Regions from separate parts of the Shewanella sp. SP1S1-7 genome, predicted to be linked through region 1. Evidence: predicted binding sites of a transcription regulator. Region 1 holds the regulator's gene; the other holds the start of a gene.

What was found. The regulator sigma-54, encoded in region 1, starts transcription at its own class of promoters, with help from an activator protein. The targets are predictions, from matches to a motif close to GTTGGCACGNNNNTNGNNT.
Region 2: Q4Q49_RS12665 (TorF family putative porin) is a predicted target of sigma-54. The motif match lies at 2,788-2,806, and genes of this name have one in related genera.

What each region holds. Positions count from the first base shown of each region.
Region 1 is NZ_JAUOEU010000010.1:125,327-131,516, reverse strand. Features, by position in the region: gene mgtE (magnesium transporter) at 1-391, opposite strand, end outside; gene Q4Q49_RS10535 (HPr family phosphocarrier protein) at 732-1,007, opposite strand; gene rapZ (RNase adapter RapZ) at 994-1,848, opposite strand; gene ptsN (PTS IIA-like nitrogen regulatory protein PtsN) at 1,845-2,288, opposite strand; gene hpf (ribosome hibernation promoting factor) at 2,291-2,578, opposite strand; gene Q4Q49_RS10515 (RNA polymerase factor sigma-54) at 2,607-4,085, opposite strand; gene lptB (LPS export ABC transporter ATP-binding protein) at 4,193-4,924, opposite strand; gene lptA (lipopolysaccharide transport periplasmic protein LptA) at 4,921-5,475, opposite strand; gene lptC (LPS export ABC transporter periplasmic protein LptC) at 5,462-6,022, opposite strand; gene kdsC (3-deoxy-manno-octulosonate-8-phosphatase KdsC) at 6,019-6,190, opposite strand, start outside.
Region 2 is NZ_JAUOEU010000014.1:110,337-116,526, reverse strand. Features, by position in the region: gene Q4Q49_RS12675 (GGDEF domain-containing response regulator) at 1-844, shown strand, start outside; gene rimK (30S ribosomal protein S6--L-glutamate ligase) at 1,006-1,911, shown strand; gene Q4Q49_RS12665 (TorF family putative porin) at 1,998-2,690, opposite strand; gene Q4Q49_RS12660 (HU family DNA-binding protein) at 2,981-3,253, opposite strand; gene Q4Q49_RS12655 (response regulator) at 3,413-4,210, opposite strand; gene Q4Q49_RS12650 (hypothetical protein) at 4,294-4,674, opposite strand; gene Q4Q49_RS12645 (DUF4240 domain-containing protein) at 4,802-5,311, shown strand; gene Q4Q49_RS12640 (hypothetical protein) at 5,328-5,639, opposite strand; gene Q4Q49_RS12635 (hypothetical protein) at 5,775-6,083, opposite strand.

The DNA.
Region 1 (6,190 bases):
GTTCTACCCTCAAGCGATTTTGCTCCGTCATCGACTGCAACACCTGTTTGTAAACGGCGTCGGGTAGGCTACGCAGAATATAGGCGAGATCGTCGGTGTCCATGCTTGCTGTCGCTTTCGCGACTCGCTCAGGGCTCATGCTGCGGATCAGCGGGTCTTTGAGTTCTTCACTCAACTCATCGAGTATGTCGCCTATTTGTTCCTGATCGATGAGCTGCCACAATACTTGTCTGGCACTTGGCGGTGAGGATTCTAAGATCAGCGCGATATCGGAGGCGGCCATTTTTTGCAGCATGTTACGCACGTGCACAAACATGCCACTGCTAAGCGCTTGGTTTAACTGGTCTAGACTATGTCCGGTGTGATCGTTTTCTGAATTATCTACGGGCATTTGTCCTCCATAGTTGTCCGCCACTGTGCGGCAAATTAGTTCGAGAGTGCGCTGCTTGGCGCAGGGCTGAGACTTAGCGGTGACTTCGCGATAACTATGCTTCAGTCACAGATAGAGCGCTCTGGCATAGGTCATGCGTTTTACGCATAGATTAAGGCGGCTAAGACTAAGGTGAGTCAGCGGTAATGCTCGCTAGTGTAATCGCCTATGGTTCGTGTCGTCGAGCGACAAATGTGTCGCCAAGCTTTTGAAACGAGATGTGAACTGCACAAATACGCAGTGCTAAGTGTGATGTGTACTAATCTGAGTGCCTGTGTGGAACACTGAGTATGAAATGAAACTAACAGGCTTCGTCAAACTTAGCGTCGATTAAGGCACAAATGGCATCGAGTGCGGGCTCAGCATCTGGGCCTTCGGCGATAAGTTTAATGGTTTTACCCATGCCAGTCTCAAGCATCAATAAGCCGAGCACGCTGGCGGCGGATGCCTGTTTATCGCCTTGTATTAAGGTGATGGTCGCATCAAACTCGGATGCCAGTACCACCAACTTAGTGGCGGCACGGGCATGTAATCCCAGTTTGTTACAGATGGTGATCTGACGTTCAAGCTTTGGCATTATTCAGCTCTCGATGGCGGGCATAAACTTTATGTTTACCGTTACTAAAGCGTTTAGCCAATTGCTCTGCGACGTAAACCGATCTGTGTTGCCCACCCGTGCAGCCAATCGCCACAGTTAAATAACTGCGATTGTTGCGCTCGAGATGTGGCAGCCAAGTTTCCAGTAAATTTTCGATTTGCCAGATGAACTTATTCACGAGTGGTTGACGATTTAAGAACTCAGCCACGGGCTCATCTAAGCCTGTCAATGGACGCAGCGCCAGTTCCCAGTGTGGGTTAGGCAGGAAGCGCACATCGAACATAAAGTCGGCTTCGGTTGGCATACCGTGCTTAAAGCCAAAGGACTCGAAGTTGATCACTAACTCTTTATCGACGCTGCCGAGCAGAATTTGTCTGACTTGGTCGCTTAAATCATAGATATTCAGGTTCGACGTATCTATGTAATGATCGACCAGTTTTGACATAGGCTCGAGCAGCTTCCCTTCCAGTTTTATCGCTTCTTGCAAAGAGACTTGGCTCTTCGACAAAGGGTGCAAACGGCGGGTCTCGCTGTAACGCTTGAGCAGAATTTTATCGCTGGAATTGAGGAAGAAGCTGGTTAACTCAGTATCAGGAGGCAGGCTCGCCAGTTGCTTCACTAAGACCTTGTCCTGCTCAGGCATGTTACGCACGTCGACACTGATGGCGACGAGATCGTTACTGCCTTTGAGTTGCTCAAGCAAAGTGCCGATTAAGGGCAAGGGAAGGTTATCGACACAATAATAGCCGAGATCTTCGAGTACCCTTAGGGCGACAGATTTGCCTGAGCCTGAGCGGCCCGACACTATGACCAGTTTCATCCAGTGATTACCTGATAGAGTTCCGTTTCATCATGCGTCTTGCGTAATTGCTTTAATATTTGCTTGTCGCTCAGCTTTTCGGCCATGCAAGACAAGGTACTTAAGTGCTGCTGACATTGGTCTGCAGGCACCAGTAGTGCAAATAAAATATCAACAGGTTGCTTATCGATAGCATCGAATGCTATCGGCTCTTCACACTTAATGAGTATGGCAATGGGCTGATCTATATCGGCTAGTCGACCATGTGGAATGGCGATGCCGTTACCTATACCTGTGCTCCCCATCTTTTCGCGCGCCACTAGGCTTTCGAATATCTCTTGAGATGAGAGGGTCGGGTACTGGGCAGCGACTAAGTCGCTGATGAGTTCCAGTACCTTTTTCTTGCTGCCCGGAGTGGCGCAGGTAGTGCACTCCGGCCGCAGTATGGTACAAAGTTCCATTATTAGTGTTTTGTTAACTTCTCTTTGTGTTTAATAACCTGACGATCAAGCTTGTCAATCAGGGCGTCTATAGCGGCATACATGTCAGCATGCTCTGAAGTAGCAAAAACTTCACCACCGATAAGATTTATTCTCGCTTCGGCAATCTGTTGCATTTTCTCGACATTGAGCACAACGTGCACATTATTGATCTGTTCGAAATGGCGTTCAAGTTTTGAAAACTTTTCTTCTACATATGCGCGTAACGATTCGGTAATTTCGACATGGTGTCCACTCAGGTTTATTTGCATAGAAACGTCCTCCGATATCCACTGTAGGTTATAAACTTTTACGCTGATTAGAAGGCGGAATGAGCATAGCCTCTCGGTACTTCGCAATGGTTCTGCGGGCTACGTTGATCCCTTGTTCTGCCAGAAGCTGTGCCATCTTACTGTCGCTTAATGGTTTTTTCTGGTTTTCCGCTGCAACCAGTTTCTTAATGAAGGCTCTGATTGCTGTGGATGAGCACTCCCCACCATCGTCAGTTCCGACGTGGCTAGAGAAGAAGTATTTTAGTTCAAAAAGTCCCTTAGGGGTATGCATGTATTTCTGTGTCGTCACCCTTGAGATGGTCGACTCATGCATTTCTACCGCTTCGGCAATATCGTTCAGCACCATAGGTTTCATGGCTTCTTCACCGTATTCAAAGAAACCTTGCTGATATTGGACGATACAGTTCGCCACCTTCAACAGGGTATCATTACGGCTCTCTAAACTCTTGATAAACCATTTAGCCTCTTGCAGATGACCACGAATAAATTGGCTATCGGCTTGGCTTTTAGTGCTGCGCGCCATCGAGGCATAATGTTGGTTTACATTGATTTTTGGCATGCAGTCAGGATTCAGCTCAACCACCCAGCGGCCATTTTTCTTCGACACTGACACATCTGGGATGACGTATTCGTCATCGTTGGGCGTAATCAATAAACCTGGGCGAGGATTGAGGGTTTGGATAAGCGCTATGCCGTCTCTTAACTCATCCTCTTTTAATTTAGTCTTACGCATCAACAATCTAAAATCGCGGGCTGCGATCAGATCTAAATGATCTTTGATCAGCATGCGGGCGTTTTCTAGGTTGGGCGTGTCAGCGGCGAAATGCGACAGTTGGATCAACAGGCACTCGCTTAAATCGCGGGCGGCAACACCAATGGGATCAAAATGTTGAATGCGCTTTAGTACGGCTTCGACTTCGTCGAGCTCAACCTCAGAATTGCCCATGGCTTCGAGGATTTCGTCAGTGCTTTGGGTGAGATAGCCTTGATCGTCGATGGCATCAATAATGGCGGTGGCAATGGCTAAATCGGTTTCAGAAAACGGTGTGAGGTTTTTTTGCCATTCTAAGTGTTCATACAAGCCTTCACTGGTCTCACCTTGGAAGGGCATATCGTCTTCACGACTGCCGCCGGGGCCAGAATTGGGAGAGGCGGTGAACACTTCATCCCAGGTGGTGTCCATGGGGAGTTCGTCGGGCATGGATTCTTTGGTTAAGGACTCTGCCGTGTCTATGGTGGAGCTGTCTTTTTCTGGCGGTAGGGTGCTAGATTCACTGAAATCCGTATCGGATAGCGTTTGGTTTACAGGGTCTTTAGTGGCGTCGAATTGATCCTCTTCCAGCTCGAGAAGGGGATTAGAATCTAAGGCTTGCTGGATCTCTTGCTGCAGTTCTAATGACGACAGTTGCAACAGACGGATGGCCTGTTGTAATTGTGGCGTCATGGTTAACTGTTGACCCAGTTTGAGCTGGAGTGACGCTTTCATGTTACCGCTGATCCCTACGTTATTATTGTTGGATGAGGTCGCTTGTTATCATCTTGAGTGGAGTCCAATGGTGGCATAAATTGCCTGCATTGGCTCCGCTTGATTAACTATAGCCTGAATTGTTCACCTAAGTACACAGCCCTAACTTGCTGATTGTCTAAGATCTCTGCGGGTGTTCCTTCGGCAATCAAGTTTCCGTGACTCACGATATAGGCATGTTCACACACATCTAATGTCTCACGGACATTGTGGTCTGTGATCAACACGCCAAGGCCACGACTTTTGAGCTGTTCGATAATCTTTTTAATGTCGATAACCGAAATCGGATCGACACCAGCAAAGGGTTCATCGAGCAAAATGAACTTAGGATTTGCTGCTAACGCCCGTGCAATTTCGACACGGCGACGTTCGCCCCCCGACAATGACATGCCTTGGCTGTCACGGATGTGGGTGATGTGGAATTCTTCGAGCAGATGCTCGAGTTGTTCTTCCCTTTGCTCTTTCTTCAATTCTTTGCGCGTTTGCAGTACGGCCATGATGTTGTCATGGACGGTCAGCTTACGGAAGATACTGGCTTCCTGCGGCAAGTAACCTATGCCTTTGCGGGCGCGCAGGTGCATAGGATCTGCGGTTAAATCATCATCGTCGATAAAGATGTGGCCTTTATCGCTTTTAACCAGACCGACGACCATGTAAAAGGTGGTAGTTTTACCCGCGCCGTTCGGGCCGAGTAGGCCAACGACTTGACCGGTTTTGACCGTCAGACTGACGTCTTTAACCACTTGGCGACTCTTATAACTCTTTGCCAGATTTTGTGCTCTTAGGGTGATTTGGGTCATTTAGAGTCCTGCTTTTTCACAGGTCTATCCGCTGGCGCGTCTGGTTTGGCATCATCTTGATAGCTTTCAGGCTGAATAATAGTGATCACGCGATCGTCACCATTACCAGTGCTTTCTGCAATCAATTTTTGCTGGATGATGTTATAGCGGATCACATTACCCGTCACTTGGCTACCTGCTTGATCTAACGAAGCTTGGCCTTTCAGTGTCAGGGTACGGCTTGCCATATCGTAACGAATTTCTTTCGCGCTCGCCGAGGCTGGACGGCCATCGTCTAACACTTGGCTGTAAGTTGCTGGGTTACCAGTGGCCACTAAAATTTTGCTATTTTCACCTTCGGCAGAAAATGCACGCAGTTCATTTGCTTGGATTTTTATCGAGCCTTGGGTAACTTCCACCGGACCAAAGAAGATGATCTGGTTGTTCTTGATATCTGCCGTTTGGCTCACTGCTTTGATTTTAACTTCCTGCTTTAGGTCGTCGACTTTAGCAAAGGCGCTCATGCTCATTATTAGCATTAGGCTGGCAAGTAATACGTTATTTTGCTTCATATGTTCCTACTACCTGACTGGTCAATTTCACTTCTTGCGCGTTGAGGTCGGCATAAAGGCCTTGGCCTTGAATATTAAAATCTTTCCCTGTGACGTAAATGGTACGTTCAGAGGTCATTATCATAGTATTGAGATCGAGTTCCAGATAACTGGTGGACAAGGTCTGGATCGGTTCTTCTGCGCTAATGGCATCAATAATAACATTGTTTTCTAGTACAACCTTGCCCGTTTCCTTGTTTAGCTTGCCCTGATCTGCACTGAGTTGCCATTGTGCTTTACCTTGGTCTGGATAAACAAGATAAACAGGTTGAGTAAAGTAAGTTTGATTCGTTGAATCATAATGTTCCATGTGTTTCGCCGTCACACGGCTATTGACTAGCCCTTGTTCATTGAACTCAACACTGCGCAGATCTTCAATGATGAAATCTGGGGTATTCTGATCTTTAACTCTATTATCGGTATCACCGCTGTGTTTGTTCTGCACTTGCCAATAAAGCACTAATGCAGTTCCAAAAAAAGCAATAATCGCGAGTGTCACACGACTCATATACTCATTCCATGGGCCGAAGTGAATTTATTTTGACTGAGTAACAATAGATCTGTGAGTTCACGCAGGGCACCGTGGCCACCATTGAGCGTGGTCACAAAGTGGGCGTGCTGACGCACATAGGGATGACCATCGGCAACGCTGACAGCTAAACCGACGACATTCATC
Region 2 (6,190 bases), on a different contig from region 1:
GATCCAGTTTTATTCGGAAGCCCTAGACAAAGAGGTGCGCTACCGTAATCATATCGAGTCAAGTTTACGTATAGCCTTAAAAAGAAATGAATTTAAGGTCCATTATCAAGCACAGGTTAATGCGAAAACCCATCAGCTGGTGGGGATGGAAGCCCTTATCCGATGGCAGCATCCTGTGGATGGTATTATCGCCCCAGATCAATTTTTGCCCATAGCCGAAGAAATTGGATTAATGGATGACATTGATGATTGGGTGCTTGAACAAGCCTGTACCCAGGCACAGGTTTGGTTAGCCCAATTACAGCCCCTAGGCCAAGAATTCACTATCGCAGTAAACCTTTCAGCCTCTCAAATTGGAAATGAGAACCTGTTTGATAAAATCGTGCATACACTGACGAAGACAGGCCTGCCTGCTGGAGCATTAGAGCTTGAAATTACAGAAAATTGCCTTATTGAAGATCCCCATGAACATGCCAAAGTGCTCGATAGAATCGCCGGATTAGGGGTGCGTTTTGCCCTCGATGACTTCGGGACGGGTTTTTCGTCATTAGAACACATCAAACTGTTTCCGATCAGCGTGCTGAAAATCGATAAAAGCTTTGTCGCTTCCTACGATAAGGATGAAAAAGACACCCGATTGCTCGCCGCTTTACTCAACTTTGCCTATGGGTTTAATGTTATTTCTGTGGCGGAGGGTGTTGAAACGTTTGAGCAAGCAGAGTTTTGCACTGCTCGCCATTGCACTGTTTTACAAGGGTATTTATTCTCTCGCCCCTTAGATGCCGCGGCGTTTGAGGCCAAGTATATTCTGCCACTACTAACCCAAACTCAGTTCCCAGTGTGAGAGGTCTCGAACTATTTCAATAGCATAGTGATTTCGTCTGGTGAGGAATATTTTCTTGCTTTACACTGAGCAATAGACAAATATCAGCCCCTTTTTCTGTCGCTGTGCTTTTAGTGCCGCAGAATGGTTTATTCACTCATGCTTAAGTTGGTCACTCAGCAATGAAAATAGGTATTTTATCCCAATTCCCCCAGTTGTATTCGACACAACGTTTAGTGGAGGCTTGTCAAAGCCGCGGACATGAAGCGGTTGTGATCAATACACTGAACTGCTACATGAATATTAATTCCATTAAGCCTAGCATTCATTACGAAGGCACTGAATTAGTTGGCTTTGATGCCATCATTCCGCGTATTCATGCCAGCGTGACTTTCTATGGTTGTGCCGTTGTACGTCAGTTCGAAATGATGGGCGTGTATGCGGCGAATGATTCAATCTCTATTGCGCGTTCTCGGGACAAATTGCGGGCGCTGCAATTGCTCTCCCGTAAAGGGATTGGCATGCCAGTGACAGGCTTTGCCAATAAGCCGAATGACATCCCCGATCTCATCAATATGGTGGGCGGTGCTCCGTTAGTCATTAAGTTACTCGAAGGTACTCAAGGGATTGGCGTGGTATTAGCCGAGACGAAAACGGCTGCTGAGAGCGTGATAGAAGCATTCCTAGGGCTGAAAGCGAATATCTTAGTACAGGAATACATTAAAGAATCCAATGGCAGTGATATTCGTTGTTTTGTTGTCGGTGACAAGGTCATCGCCTCTATGAAGCGCCAAGGTCCCGAGGGGGATTTTCGCTCTAATCTGCATTTGGGTGGCTGTGGTGAGGTGGTTAAAATCACTGCAGTGGAACGTAAGATGGCGATTGCGGCGGTGAAAGCGATGGGATTGGTGGTCGCTGGGGTGGATATTTTACGCTCTAATCGTGGTCCTTTGATCCTTGAGGTGAATTCGGCGCCAGGCATTGAAGGGATTGAACAAACCACAGGGATTTCAGTGACTGAGCCTATTGTTGAATATATCGAGAAAATGGTCGCTGCCCGTAAAACCAATAGACCTATTATTGCCTAATAGTTGATTACGCTAAAAAAACGCTACCGTTTAAGGTGGCGTTTTTTATGCTTAGAGCTTAGACGTAAGATCCTAAATGTTAGATCTTAGAGATCAAAGCTGTAGGAATAGCCGAGTACCAGTTTGGCATCATCATCGGTGAGATCGGTATCAGAAACCATGAACGACACTGTGCCCATGCTGGTATCTGCACTGAGTGTGACGTTATAGTCGGCATAGTTATCTTCGCCAAACCAAGATTGCACAACATCACCGCTTGAGTAGCCATAGTGCACTGATAAGCTAAGTTTTTCAGTGAGAGGCACAGAGACAGTCGCGGCAAGATAGCTGAGATCTTTATTATCTAACGGATCGGCGGCGACATCGTCACCGGCATTGATGACATGGGAGTAACCCAGTTCAAGCCACTTCCAAGTTACTGCAGCATGGAGTTCACCAAAATCAATGCTGCCAGGAGCGTCTGGGTAGGCGTAGTAGAGGTAGCCAAAGTCGTAACTGATGTCTTCGGTAATATTGCCACCATAACCCGCGTAGAGATCTAGCTCGTAGCTCGTATCATCACCAAAATCCACATTCGATGCCCAAGTGCCGGCATAAAATCCAGAATCATGGCTGTAGTCAATCCCACCTTGGATTGCGACCGCATCTTTAGTTTGGGTCGCACCGCGCCATAGGTAATTAGAGGTACCACCAATGTTGCCTGATACGGCTGCAAAGGCATTGCCAGCCAGTAACATTCCCGTCGATAAGGCCAAAACGCTGTACAGTGATTTCTTCATGCTCATCCCCTCGATTGACTTATTTATCGATTCACCAGTGGCACACTTAAGTAAGCAGTGGTCATTAGTGCATCTTGGTTTTTTTCTAAGAAGGGATTTGCTAATCACATGCCACTATTACAATTCTATGTAAAACAAGATATTAGAATATCAAGTGTTAATAAAATGTTTTTATTTGCCAGTTTATGGGGCAGAGGCGCACTCTTGTTGTGCAAAAAATATTCAGCGTTTCACTGGGATAGGGCAAAAAAAACGCCTCACAATGGAGGCGTTGTTTTGAATTTTCTCGCTTAGTTTACGCTGTCGCGTAGGGTCTTACCCGCTTTAAACTTAGGTACAGTCGCTTCAGCGATTTGAATTTCTTTACCCGTTTGTGGGTTACGGCCGGTGCGAGCTGCACGAGTCGCAGTTTCAAACGAACCGAAGCCTACGATGGAGATTTTGTCACCATTTTTCATTGATTCGGTAATGGCTGCTTCAAAAGACTTCAATGCGCGTGCGGCTTCTACTTTCGTTAGATCGGCATTTTCTGCAATTTTGGCGATAAGTTCAGTTTTGTTCATTTTTATTGTCTCTTCTTTCCGTAGATTTATTTGAAATAAGCGTGCCTAACATGCCATAAGGTTTAGCGCTTGGAAAGCCTTTTGCGTCTAAGGTGCCGGAGGATGTTCGGTAAAGCGCAGAATATTTGCTCAGTTCGTGACTTAAGTTTTATTCTGGTTTTATTCTTCTAACAGTTGATAGAGTAATTTTTTAACCAATTTGGGTTCAAAGGGCTTGTCGCATAAGGCATTCACACCCGCTTGGGACACATTGCTGAGGTGGGTATCGTTTGCTTCGGAAGACACCATCAAGATGGGAATATGCGATTGCTGGCTTTCATTGCGGATATATTGAGTCAGCGCAAGGCCATCTACGCTTGGCATATTGTAGTCAGTGATCACTAAGTCAAACATATTGTTTTTCATCAACTCTATGGCCTGTGCGCCATCTTCGGCCTCGGTAATCAGTTTCATCCCTAAGTTACCGATAGTGCGTTTAATAACGTTTCTTGCCATGCGGCTATCATCGACCACTAATACGCGCACATCCTGCACATCGAAATTACTGAGGTCGAGCTCATCGTGGCTGAGCAGATCGATAGTGGCATTTAAGGCTGTGGCTAAATGGTCGGCACTGAAGGGCTTAGGCAAGATAGCGACCACACCCGATTGACGGAATATCTCAAGTTGCTCACGGCGACACTCGCTCGATACCAGCATAAATTGAATATCTTTGCAGTCCGCGCTAGCCTTTAAGTAGCCTAAGAGATCGATGGCGGTGCCATCATCAAAATGCATCGCGCTGGCGATAAGATCGGGTTTGTGGCGAGCAATAATATCTTTAGCCGCTTCAATATTTTCTGCGGTTTGAATGCTGAGAATACCTTCCTGTTGTAAGCGTTGAATAATAATTCGACGCTGGATATCTGAAGGTTCTACCAAAAGAATGGAAAGTTCACTGGGCGATAAATGGCTCATAGTCTACTTCAAGTTAAGAGTCGCAAGTATTTTATTGGGTCGCTAAGCTACGCGATTAGTAACAGCTTAGCAACAAATGTCCATTACTGCGTTTGACGGGTCAAATAATGACTCGTGACCTTAGAAAATGCGATCCAATATTGCAGGAGTAAAATGACAATAATGCTTATCGTCAGCGGCAACATAGGAATATTGTGACCAGAAACAATCACTTTTACATCTTCAGGGGTTATACGATAGGCAATAATCGCTGTAATGCCTAGGGCGGAAAATCCTAAGGTTTGCATGCCGATATAAATCTTCAATACTAAGCTCGACCACGGCGTGCGCATCATTATGCCAACGAGCACGGGGAGGGCGCCTAGGGTGAATACATCAAAGGATTGCGTTGTCACAGCCCGTAAAAGTGCGGCAATGCTGAAGAGGCAATATAAAGAGATCAGTAGCATAAGACGTTTAGGCATAGATGTATGTGTAGACAGGTAGCGAAGAAGATGAGCAAGTGTAGGAAATGCCCTAATCCGAGTCCAGTATAACCTTAATATCGTGTAGAATATGCCTTTTTGCGAAAGGCTCTAATAGGTGAAGTTTATGACAGAAGTTGAGTTTTGGGGTTTAGTCACGCGAACGGAAGCGGCGCAATCACAGGAGTCTTTGACTCAAGCACTGAAGCAGAAACTCGCCGAACTGAGTAATGAAGAGTTAAAAGCCTTCGATAAAATCTTTGGTCAGCAGATGCGCCGGAGTTATTTGTGGTCGGTGTGGGGTGCGGCTTACATTATTACTGGCTGTGATTCTGAATATGCTTTTGCCGAATTCAGGTGTTTTTTGATTTCACTCGGCAAAGAAATCTACGATGGTGTAGTCAATCAGCCTGATACTTTAGCGCGTTTAGCCGCTTGGCCTGAGCGAGATGCCTATGCTTATCCCTTTGTGGATGAATACGATCTTATTGCTGGGCAATTATATGAAGATAGAACCGGTGATGAGCTGCCCTTTATGCCATCGGGCAAGGCGACGCCCGTAGGGAAGAAATTTAGCACTAAGCCCAAGGATTTAAAGCAACAATACCCTGAGCTCAGCGCCCGTTTTCCATTTTAATCTTGGTCATCGCTTATTAGCGTAAGCAGGCATTGGTTGTGACATCGAAGGTCATGCCGTATTTAGGGCAGATTTCATTCATAAACTCATGTTCTTGCACGGTTAATTGCTGAGTAAAATCTTGCTTAAGCTGCTCAGTCATTTGGGTTTCAGCCGCATGTTGCGTCTTAGCCAATTTGCTAAAATGAGCGTTAACTGCCTGTTGTTGGCTGATGGTCAATGGCGCCGCATGGCTTGAAAGACTTATGCAAGTTCCGATCGTTAGCAGGGCTAGTAAAGCGAATTTACGTGAGTAAGAATTTGATAAGTTTGCTGTTTTTAGATTCATAGGTAAGCTCCAAATTAAAAATTACGTTTAACACGTCAGTTCTAAATCGTGCATCCTTAGACGGTAAAGAAAACGAGTTGTGCTGTGAGGGGCTTAGCTTATTGTATAAATATTGAACCTATGCTGAACGGTTAGTTAGCGCTCATTTTTCATTTCTTTGCATTGAAAGCCTTGCTTGCGTGTATCGAACTGGCACATAGAACCACATTCCCAAGGTACATCGTCGTAGAATGCTGATTGTTCGCGTGCAAAATCGCGGCAGGTCTCATAGCTGTCAAAGTTATCGGTTTTTTTATACTTCCCCGAGTCATAGCCATGGTTATAGATAAAGGCTGACCATGTTTTAGGGCCGGTATTTTTATCACTCGGGGAGATAAACCAAATCGCACTAACTACGCAGGTAAACAGGATAAGAATGAACACAGGTACAACGGGGAATTTCATTTTTATTAAGTGAGCCATGTAAACAATAGCGGAAGGATAACGTTTTTTTTGTGGTTATGCGCGTAAAATGTTCACAAATTGATAACTATGCACTTACTTAGTGCAGT